DNA from 2 places in the Pseudomonas sp. 9_2_1 genome. Region 2 is predicted to be linked to the other one. Evidence: riboswitches for the same ligand, from Rfam matches in the RefSeq annotation. Region 2 holds a riboswitch; the other holds the start of a gene.
The links. A riboswitch is a leader RNA that binds a small molecule or an ion and turns the genes downstream of it on or off. The one in region 2 is predicted to bind thiamine pyrophosphate.
Positions count from the first base shown of each region.

Region 1: another riboswitch for thiamine pyrophosphate. It lies ahead of AC5O5I_RS14195 (TenA family protein); the one in region 2 lies ahead of thiC (phosphomethylpyrimidine synthase ThiC).

Region 1 is NZ_CM181239.1:3,152,406-3,157,951, reverse strand. It holds gene AC5O5I_RS14200 (Ig-like domain-containing protein) at 1-1,201, opposite strand, end outside; TPP riboswitch at 1,452-1,566, shown strand; gene AC5O5I_RS14195 (TenA family protein) at 1,645-2,292, shown strand; gene tenA (thiaminase II) at 2,289-2,951, shown strand; gene codA (cytosine deaminase) at 3,076-4,317, shown strand; gene AC5O5I_RS14180 (DNA-binding protein) at 5,282-5,546, shown strand, end outside.
Region 2 is NZ_CM181239.1:5,616,103-5,621,648, forward strand. It holds gene cytX (putative hydroxymethylpyrimidine transporter CytX) at 1-1,004, opposite strand, end outside; gene thiC (phosphomethylpyrimidine synthase ThiC) at 1,180-3,060, opposite strand; TPP riboswitch at 3,218-3,324, opposite strand; gene AC5O5I_RS25550 (TolC family outer membrane protein) at 3,485-4,918, shown strand; gene AC5O5I_RS25555 (carbohydrate binding domain-containing protein) at 4,960-5,546, opposite strand, start outside.

The DNA of each region.
Region 1 (5,546 bases), 2.5 Mb from region 2:
CTGGCGCGCAGGGGAACGCCGCACGCGGGTCCTGGGCACGCGTGTTGATGGTGTCGTAGCCGGCCAGCTGCACGGGCCAGCGGTAGTCGTAGTACTGACCGGGGAAGAAGTAGGCGTTGGCGAAGCCGTCGCTTTCAGCCGGTGAGTGGCCGTTGTGCTCGTGGGTCGAAATGGTATGCAGGCCAAAGCCCCCGTTGGCCGAGGGGTCGATCGGCAGGGCGTTGTAGTGGCGCATCAGGATTGGCTGGCCGTAGCGCACCATCAGCAGCTTGGGCGGGAAGGTGCCGTCGAACGTCCACAGTGACTTGTGGTTCTGCAGTGGGAAGTTGGGGTGGAATCGGGTATCGATGCCTTTGGTGGTACCCAGCGTGGTCGGGATATCGGACGTCTGGTAGTACAGCCCGCCCGGCGCGAACTCACCGGCAGCATAGTTGTGCAGCTGCTTGCGATCGCGCAGGCCCAGGTTTATCCGCGCCCCGGCCTGGGCGGTCTTGAACGCCGCCTGCGGGTAGAACTCGTTCCAGCGCTGGTGCGACCAGCCTTTTCCTGGTGGCCGGCCTTCTGCCGGCGAACCCACCGGGTGGCGGTTGAGGAACATTTCGATCTGCGCCTTCCACGGGTTGCGGTCCAGCACGTTGGCGTACTGGGTGGGGAAGGGGTACAGGCCTGGCTGCTTGAGGAATGCTTCCAGCGCGGTGCCGCTGGGGCCGCTGCGGGCCACCACGTTGGGGTCCTGTGCAGGGGCGGCGCCGAGCGTGGGGACCGGGAATGTCAGGTCGGGCGGAGGCAGTGCCGGGTCGAGTTTTTCCGGCCCGAATTCTTCAAACAGCAGCAGTTGCTGGGTGAAGGGTTGGGCGCCGAACAACGGGCTGGGCTTGCCGTTGGTAGGGTACCGGTCCGAGGTTTGCAGCGCGGGAGGCAGCACGTTGTCTATACGCACCGTCGAACGGTCGCCATACACGCCATCAGTGAGTTCCAGCGAGCCCTCGTTGGCTTCTTTCAAGGTATTGAGGTTTAGCAGAGCCGGCGTGGGGTCGTCGGGCTGATCAGAGTAATAGGACGGATCGGTCGGTGGTGGCTGGCTATTGTCATCCAGCGGCGAGGCCACTGCTGTGATCAGCCCGAGGCTGAGCATCAGCGCTGTGACGGTAGATAGCTGGAATGCATGCCTGGCAGGGTGGATCATGGCAGGTGTTTTCATTGCCTTGTGCCTCGCTCACGGCTATATGGCTGGGAGCCATCAATGGCGTTTTGCCTGGTTCAAGGGCCTGAGCAATGGTTGTGCCAACAGATATTTCTGTAATGCTTTGTTAAACAAATCCTTGCGGCGCCTGAAGCGCGCTAAATAACCGCGCGTCAATAATGGGGATAAGTCCCCAGTAGCGGGGCACCGGTTGCCCACGTTTTGGGGAGTGGGGGAGTGACAGCCGGGGCGCCCTGGGGTATACCTGAACGCCACCAAGGGGAGCCCGGCAACGGGCTGAGAAACCGCTGAGCTCTGCAGCGCGGTGACCCTTCGAACCTGATCCGGATCATGCCGGCGAAGGGATGGGATTCAAAACCTGCCTTTTTGCCGGCCTCACTGCGGGGCCTGTCCATGCCAACTTCCAAGGTCTCGCTGTCACCCCCTTCAAGGACAGCAACATGACCGAACGCTTCAGCCAGTTCCTGCGCCGCCAGAGCGAGCCGACCTGGTCGGCGGCCGTTGGCCACCGTTTCGTGACCCAATTGTGCGACGGCAGCCTGCCTGACCCGATCATGGTCGACTACCTGGTGCAGGATCACCGCTTCCTCGACAGCTTCCTGGCCTTGCTGGGCGCGGCCATCGCCAGCACCGACAGCTTCGAGGCGCGCCTGCGCTTCGGGCGTTTTGCCGGAATGATCAGCAGCGACGAGAACACCTACTTCCTGCGCGCCTTCGAGGCCCTCGACGTCAGCCCTGCACAACGCAGCGAGCCGGCCGATAGCGCGCCAACGGCGGGCTTCAAGGCAATCATGCGCGAAGCGGCGGCGACCCGCTCCTACGCGGCGGCGCTGGCCGTGCTCAACGTTGCCGAAGGCCTGTACCTGGACTGGGCGCTGAAAGCGCCGAAACCCATGCCGGCCAATTTCGTCCATGCCGAGTGGATCACCTTGCACGACAACCCGGCGTTTCAGGCGTTCGTCGCCTTCCTGCAAAGCGAGCTGGACCGCGTCGGCCCGCAGGAGGCGGCACTGGCGAGTGACTTCTACCAGCGCACCGTGGCGCTGGAGCTGGCCTTCTTCGACGCCGTGTACCCGGAGGTCAAATGAGCATGGACATCTTCCAGCGCCTGAAGACGGCTGCCGAGCCCCAGTGGCACAGCTATGTCGACCATGATTTCGTGCGGCAGATGGGCGAGGGCACGCTGAGTGAGGCGGCGTTTCGGACGTACCTGGTGCAGGACTACCTGTTCCTTGTCCAGTTCGCCCGCGCCTGGGCCCTGGCTGCCTACAAAAGTCGCCGCCCGGCCGACATCCGCGCGGCACAGGCGGGGCTGGCGGCGATTCTGGATGAAACCGAGCTGCACTTGCGCCTGTGCGCGCGCTGGGGGCTGACCCAGGCCGACATCGAGGCGGCACCCGAGCACCAGGCCACCGTGGCCTATACCCGTTATGTGCTGGACTGCGGTGCAGCGGGCGACTTGCTGGAGCTGCACGTGGCACTGGCGCCGTGCGTGATCGGTTATGCCGAGATCGGCCGGGCCCTGGCAGAGCAGATCGGCGACTTGAGCAACCACCCGTACCGCGAGTGGATTGGCGAGTATGCCGGGGACGGGTATCAGGGCGTGGCAGCGGCAGCGCGCAAGCACCTGGATGAGCTGGCGGCGCGGAGCATGACCGAGCAGCGGTTTGGCGAACTGGTCGGTATTTTTGGCCAGGCGTCGAGCCTTGAGGCTGATTTCTGGCAGATGGGGTTGGATGGGGGGTGATTGGGGGCTGAGAGGTGTTTGCCCCAGGATTTTCAGCGCCTGTCAGCCCTGATGCAAATCTCCCAAATCAAAGGGCTCGAACCGCTATGATGTGTGAGCAATGCAAAGCCCAAGGAGATCCTCGATGAACATCCTCAACGCCCGACTGCGCGGCAAACCCGGCCTGTTCCGCATCGAACTGAACGCCGAGCGCATCGCCGCCATCGTGCCCCAGCCCGAGCCGGTGACACCACGCGCCGCCGATGACCTGGACGCTGGGCAAAACCTGGTGGTGGCGCCTTTCATCGAACCGCATATCCACCTGGACGCCACGCTTACTGCCGGCGAACCAAGGTGGAACATGAGCGGCACCCTGTTCGAAGGCATCGAATGCTGGGCCGAGCGCAAGGCAATCACCACCCACGATGACATCAAGACCCGCGCGAAAAAAACCATCGGCATGCTCGTGGACCACGGCATCCAGCATGTGCGCACGCATGTCGATGTAACCGACCCCGCGCTCACCGCGCTCAAGGCCATGGTCGAGGTGCGTGACGAAGTGCGCGAGCTTGTCGACCTGCAGATCGTTGCCTTCCCGCAGGAGGGTATCGAGTCGTATGCCAACGGCCGGGCGCTGATGACCGAAGCGGTGGCGATTGGCGCCGACGTCGTCGGTGGTATTCCGCATTTCGAAAACACCCGCGACCAGGGCGTGTCGTCGGTGAAGTTCCTGATGGACCTGGCCGAGCGCAGCGGCTGCCTGGTGGATGTGCACTGCGACGAAACCGACGACCCGCAATCGCGATTTCTCGAAGTGCTGGCCGAAGAAGCCCGGGTACGCGACATGGGCAGCAGGGTAACGGCCAGCCATACCGTGGCCATGGGCTCGTATGACAATGCCTACTGCTACAAGCTGTTCCGCCTGCTCAAGCTGTCGGGCATCAACTTCGTGTCGTGCCCGACCGAGAGCATTCACCTGCAAGGGCGCTTCGACAACTACCCTAAACGACGCGGTGTCACCCGCGTGGCCGAGATCGATCGTGCCGGCATGAACGTGTGCTTTGGTCAGGACTCCATCGTCGACCCGTGGTACCCGCTGGGCAACGGCAACATCCTGCGCATACTCGAGGCCGGGCTGCATATCTGCCACATGCTCGGCTACGACGACCTGCAGCGCTGCCTGGACCTGATTACCGACAACAGCGCCCGCACCCTGAACCTGGGCGAGCGCTACGGCATCGAGGTCGGGCGGCCGGCGAACCTGTTGCTGCTCTCGGCCCCAGACGATTACGAGATGGTGCGCAGCCAGGGGCATGCGCTGGTGTCGGTGCGCCATGGCAAGGTACTGATGCGGCGCACCCCGGCGCAGGTGCAACGGTTGCTCTAAAGTTGGCAGGGCACAGCTGAATGCCAGTCAGTTAAGCAATTGGGGCCGCTCTGCGGCCCATCGCCGGCAAGCCAGGCTCCCACAAGTACGGCGCATGGCTTGAATGCGATGCGGTCGGATGGAGCAGGCATCCAGCAAGCTTGGCTCCCACAGGTACGGCGCATGGTTTGAATGCGATGCGGTCGGATGGAGCAGGCATCCAGCAAGCTTGGCTCCCACAGGTACGGCGCATGGTTTGAATGCGATGCGGTCGGATGGAGCAGGCATCCAGCAAGCTTGGCTCCCACAGGTACGACGCATGGTTTGAATGCGATGCGGTCGGATGGAGCAGGCATCCAGCAAGCTTGGCTCCCACAGGTACGGCGCATGGTTTGAATGCGATGCGGTCGGATGGAGCAGGCATCCAGCAAGCTTGGCTCCCACAGGTACGGCGCATGGTTTGAATGCGATGCGGTCGGATGGAGCAGGCATCCAGCAAGCTTGGCTCCCACAGGTACGACGCATGGTTTGAATGCGATGCGGTCGGGGTGGGAGCTGGCTTGCCGGCGATGGGCTGCACAGCAGCCCCATTAGCCTTGACTGACTGGCATCAGGGCTGAATGGCCTTCAAAAACTTCCCTGCAAGATGTTGCGGCGGCACACGATCACCGCAACACCCCGCTGCTGCAATAGCAGCGGCACCTCCGATACTCCTCCGTTAGCTGTGGCCGATCTCCGCTCTCGTTGGCGCCGTTGCGTCCTCCCCATTTCTTCGATCACGAACCCGTCACCGGCTGGTGCTGGAATGCGTTAGCGATGCGCACGTGTGTACGGCTGCGTCGTAAAAACGCCTGAAATTTCACCTCACATGCGATAAGCCGTGATTATTCCACCTTAATCAAGCATTGCGGGGCAGCCCAACTATCGTCATAATTGGTATGTAATTACATGGTACATAACACAGTACAAAATCGTAGGAGCAAGCATGGCCCGGGGCGGTATCAACAAGGTCGTAGTGCAGCAGGCACGTCAGGCGCTGATTGCCCGGGGCGAAAACCCCAGCATCGACGCCATACGTATAGAGCTGGGCAATACCGGGTCGAAGACCACGATTCATCGCTATTTGAAGGAACTGAACGGCCAGCAGCCGGTGGCGTCGGAAGGGGGCGTAGCGCTGAGCGAAGTGCTCAGCCGCCTGGTCGGCCAACTGGCCACGCAGCTGCAGGACGAGGCGGACCTCAGGATCGAGC
Region 2 (5,546 bases):
GCCAGTGGCGCCAGCAAGGCAATCAGGGTGCACAGCACGCCGATGGCCAGCGCCAGGTGCTCGACCTTCAGCGGCAACAGCACACCGGTGGAAACCGCTGCCGAGTGGATATCGGCAAAGGCCTTTTCCGACTCGTCGAGCAGGATAAGCAGCAGCGGAATGCCCATGCCGGCGCCCGCCAGTGCCAGCAGCAAGGCATTGACCTCGCCATTGGCGGCAAAGGCCAGGGTGTAGGCCACACCCAGGCTCATCAGCCAGGTGTTGCCGATGAAATAGCCGATCACCGTGCCGCCGAACACATGCTTGCCGTTGCGGGCGAAACGCGAGTAGTCGGCGATCAGCGGTAGCCAGGACAGCGGCATGGCGATGACGATGTCGAAGCCCACGGCCAGCGACATCGAACCGTCCCCCGCACGGCTCCACAACTGCGCCAGGTCGGCCTTGGCGAACAGGTTCCAGGTCAGCCACAGGCAAGCGCCCAGCAGCACCCAGATGCCCCAGGCCCGCAGCACCTTGCGCACAAACGCCAGCGGGCCGCTGACCGCCAACAGGGTGGCCAGGGCGCCGAAGCACAGGGTCCAGAGCATCGGGCTGTTCCAGGCGCTTTCTGCGCCGAATGCGCGCGCACCCAGCAGGCTGGCGGCATCGCGCATGACAATGATCTCGAACGCGCCCCAGCCCACCAGTTGCAGCAGGTTGAGCAGCGCCGGCAGGCGCGCGCCATGGCCGCCCAGGCTGAGTTTCAGGGTGCCCATGGCAGAAAGGCCAGTATCGCTGCCGATGACGCCGGCGGCGCCCAGCAGCAGCACGCCGACACCAGTACCCAGAGCGATGGCCAGCACTGCGCCGGCGAGGCCAAGGCCCGGCGCCAGCATGGCGCCGACCTGCAGCACCATCAGGCCGATGCCCAGGGAGAACCATAGCGAAAACAGGTCGCGGGCGCCGAAGATGCGCTGGTGGGTGGGGACCGGGTGGTCGGGGGAAAACTGGCTAGGCGTGGTCATGCTTGTTGATACTCGGCAAAGTATTGGAATGTACGCGGTCGCTGTAGGAGCGGCCTTGTCTCGCGAAAGGGCCGCAGAGCGGCCCCAGGTTTTCAGCTTCACAGCTGAAATTGCCGGGGCCGCTTCGCAGCCCATCGCGACACAAGGCCGCTCCTACAAGGGGCAGCGCAGCGGTTTAGACTTTGTGGTACAGCTGGCTGCCTGTCTGGCGGAACCGCTCGGCCTGCTCGCGCATGCCTTGCTCGGCCGTGACGTCGACGGCTTCGATCTTGGCGGCGTACTCACGGACTTCCTGGGTGATCTTCATCGAGCAGAACTTCGGCCCGCACATCGAGCAGAAGTGCGCGACCTTGGCCGATTCCTTCGGCAAGGTTTCGTCGTGGAAGGCACGCGCAGTGTCCGGGTCCAGGCCCAGGTTGAACTGGTCTTCCCAACGGAATTCGAAACGCGCCTTGGACAAGGCGTTATCGCGAATCTGCGCGCCCGGGTGGCCCTTGGCAAGGTCGGCGGCATGTGCAGCGATCTTGTAGGTGATGATGCCGGTCTTGACGTCGTCCTTGTTCGGCAGGCCCAGGTGCTCCTTGGGCGTGACGTAGCACAGCATGGCGCAACCGAACCAGCCGATCATCGCCGCACCAATGCCCGAGGTGATGTGGTCATAGCCCGGGGCGATGTCGGTGGTCAGCGGGCCGAGGGTGTAGAACGGCGCCTCGTCGCAGCACTCCAGCTGCTTGTCCATGTTCTCCTTGATCAGCTGCATCGGCACGTGGCCGGGGCCTTCGATCATGCACTGCACATCGTGCTTCCAGGCGATCTTGGTCAGCTCGCCGAGGGTTTCCAGCTCGCCGAACTGTGCGGCGTCGTTGGCGTCGGCAATCGAGCCAGGGCGCAGGCCGTCGCCCAGCGAGAAGCTGACGTCGTAGGCCTTCATGATTTCGCAGATTTCGTCGAAGTGGGTGTACAGGAAGTTTTCCTTGTGGTGCGCCAGGCACCACTTGGCCATGATCGAGCCACCACGGCTGACGATGCCGGTGACGCGCTTGGCGGTCAGCGGCACATAGCGCAGCAACACACCAGCGTGGATGGTGAAGTAGTCCACGCCCTGCTCGGCCTGCTCGATCAGGGTGTCGCGGAACAGCTCCCAGGTCAGGTCCTCGGCCACACCGTTGACTTTTTCCAGGGCCTGGTAGATCGGCACCGTACCGATCGGCACCGGCGAGTTGCGGATGATCCATTCGCGGGTTTCATGGATATGCTTGCCGGTGGACAAGTCCATGACCGTGTCCGAACCCCAGCGGATGCCCCAGGTCAGCTTGGCCACTTCTTCCTCGATCGAGGAGCCCAGGGCGCTGTTGCCGATATTGCCGTTGATCTTCACCAGGAAGTTGCGGCCGATGATCATCGGCTCCACTTCCGGGTGGTTGATGTTGGCCGGGATGATCGCCCGACCACGGGCGATTTCCTCACGCACGAATTCGGCGGTGATTTCTTTCGCAATGTTGGCACCGAAGCTGTGGCCGGCATGCTGATCGTTCAGCAAGCCTGCGGCGCGGGCCTCCTGCAGCTTCATGTTTTCACGGATGGCCACGTATTCCATCTCGGCGGTGATGATGCCCTGACGGGCATAGTGCATCTGCGAGACGTTGGCACCGGCCTTCGCGCGGCGCGGGTTGCGCACATGGGCGAAGCGTAGCTTGGCCAGGTCGGCATCGTTCAGGCGCTGCTGGCCAAAGTCGGAGCTCAGGCCGCCTAGGCGCTCGGTGTCCCCGCGGTCGTCGATCCAGGCCGAACGCACGTCGGCCAGGCCCTTGCGCACGTCGATGATCACATCAGGGTCGGTGTACGGGCCGGACGTGTCGTAGACCAGCACCGGGGCGTTGGTCTCGCCACCGAAATCGGTCGGCGTATCGTCCAGGCTGATTTCGCGCATGGGTACGCGAATGTCCGGGCGCGAGCCTTCGACATAGACCTTGCGCGAACGCGGGAACGGTTGCACGGATTGCTGATCGACTTGTGCCGATTCGCTGAGGTTGATCGCTTTTTCTTGTTTGCTCATCACAGGCTCTCCAGACGGCTTCCTAGCAGTGGAATGTCGGGGATGAACCTGAAAGACGCGGACGCAGCCCTTGACGGGTGCAGTGCCGGATATGGGGGTGCCTGAAAGCTGCATGCAGCTGTGACAATCCCGGACCTGGCACAAGAGGCTCCCCGGGAAGGCGAGCAATCTTGTTCCCTACGCAGGCGCTAACCTGATCAGGTTCAACGGGATCCGCACCTCTGCGATCTCAGCCTTTGATTCAAGGCACCCCGACAAGAACACGCGCAGTCTAGACTGGAGTGGTCGGCAAAGCCAAGCGGGTAAATGCGCGGATGATGAAAGGCGTACCGAGCGATTGTTGCCGGGGGCGCATGGCACTACACTGGCGCATCGCTCGATACTCAACAGTTCAGTAATTAAATTTCGTACAAGGATTGCCTCTATGCTGCGCAAACTCTCACTGGCGATAGCCGTGTCTTGTGCGTCCAACGGAGTGGCCTGGGCAGCGGACGTGCCCCAAACGGTGAAGACCGACCTGGTCAGCGTCTACCAGGAGGCGGTGGACAACAACGCCGACCTGGCCGCCGCCCGCGCCGACTATGGCGCACGCCGCGAAGTGGTGCCGCAGGCCCGCGCCGGTTTGCTGCCCAACCTGTCGGCCGGTGCCGAAATGATGAACACCCGCACCAAGCTGGACGAACCGTCGATCACCTCCAACCGCAGCGGCAATTCCTGGAGCGCTACCCTGGCCCAGCCTATCTTCCGCGCCGATCGCTGGTTCCAGTTGCAGGCTGCCGAAGCCGTCAACGAACAGGCGGCGCTGGAGCTGTCGGCCACCGAGCAGAACCTGATCCTGCAGACCGCGCAGAACTACTTCGCCGTGCTCCGCGCCCAGGACAACCTGGCCGCGACCAAGGCTGAAGAAGCGGCCTTCAAGCGCCAGCTGGACCAGTCGAACGAGCGTTTCGATGTGGGCCTGTCGGACAAGACCGATGTGCTGCAATCGCAGGCCAGCTACGACACGGCACGCGCCAACCGGATCATTGCCGAGCGCCAGGTGCAGGATGCCTTCGAAGCACTGGTGACCCTGACCAACCGTGAGTATTCGTCGATCCAGGGCGTGGTGCATACTTTGCCGATCCGGGTGCCTACGCCCAACGACGCCAAGGCCTGGGTCGAAACTGCCGGGCGCCAGAACCTCAACCTGCTGGCGACCAACTACGCCGTTTCTGCCGCCGAAGAGACCCTGCGCCAGCGCAAGGCCGGCCACGCGCCAACCCTGGACGCAGTCGCCAAGTACCAGAAGGGTGACAACGACAGCCTCGGCTTCACCAACCCGTCGCAGCTGGGGGTGCGCTACAGCGGCGATGTCGAGCAGACCAGTGTCGGCCTGCAGTTGAATATCCCGATATACAGCGGTGGCCTGACCAGTTCCCAGGTTCGCGAGGCCTACCAGCGCCTGAGCCAGAGCGAGCAACAGCGCGAGAGCCTGCGCCGCCAGGTGGTGGAAAACACCCGCAACCTGCACCGCGCGGTGAACACCGACGTGGAGCAGGTACAGGCACGCAAACAGTCGATCATTTCCAACCAGAGCGCACTGGAAGCCACTGAAATCGGCTATCAGGTGGGTACACGCAACATCGTCGACGTGCTCGATGCACAGCGCCAGCTTTACACCTCGGTGAGGGATTACAACAACAGCCGCTATGACTACATTCTCGACAACCTGAGCCTGAAGCAGGCGGCCGGCACACTGAGCCCGCAGGACTTGCAGGACCTGGGGCGGTACCTGAAGGCCGACTACAACCCCGACAAGGACTTCTTGCCGCCGGACCTGGCCGCGGCAGCGGCAAAGAATTTTGAACGCAGGCCGTGACCGGGCGGGCACGGGCCGTACAGGCCCGTGCCGTCATGGCATCAATTGTCTATAGAAACGCAACGTAACTTAGAGAATCTGTAGTCATTGCCAACGCTCGCGGGATTGGAATTGCTGATATCAACGCGCAGCTCTTCTCCCCGCGCCTCGAAGATCCCCCGGTACTCGCGCCAGTCTTGATGATTGAGCCATGTTTCGTCGATTATGAATTCCATGCCATTGCTCACTGATAGACGCGCCTCGTTGATAGCGTTGTTTGATCTTACGCGCATCGTGAACTCGAACTTCACGCCAGATGCAAGGCCACGATAAATTTTTGACAGAATGATTCCGTGATGGGTGAAATTTGGATGAGTCGGAAAGTTTAGTACATAACCCTCGCCATTTTCCTGGACTAGATCTACCCGATCAGTTGTCTCAGGATTCAGCTGCCATCCATTGTAATTCTTATCGACAAAGTCGGTAGTATCGTCAAATACCTCATAGACACTTAAATCATCAATTAACAACCCTGCTGCGCGGAAAGTGGGTTTGTTCCTGCCGGACAGCCCAATTTTCTGATTAACAGCCGACTGGGTTAATCCCACCCACATGAGCAATCTATCCCACCAGGAAGGAGTGGATGCGA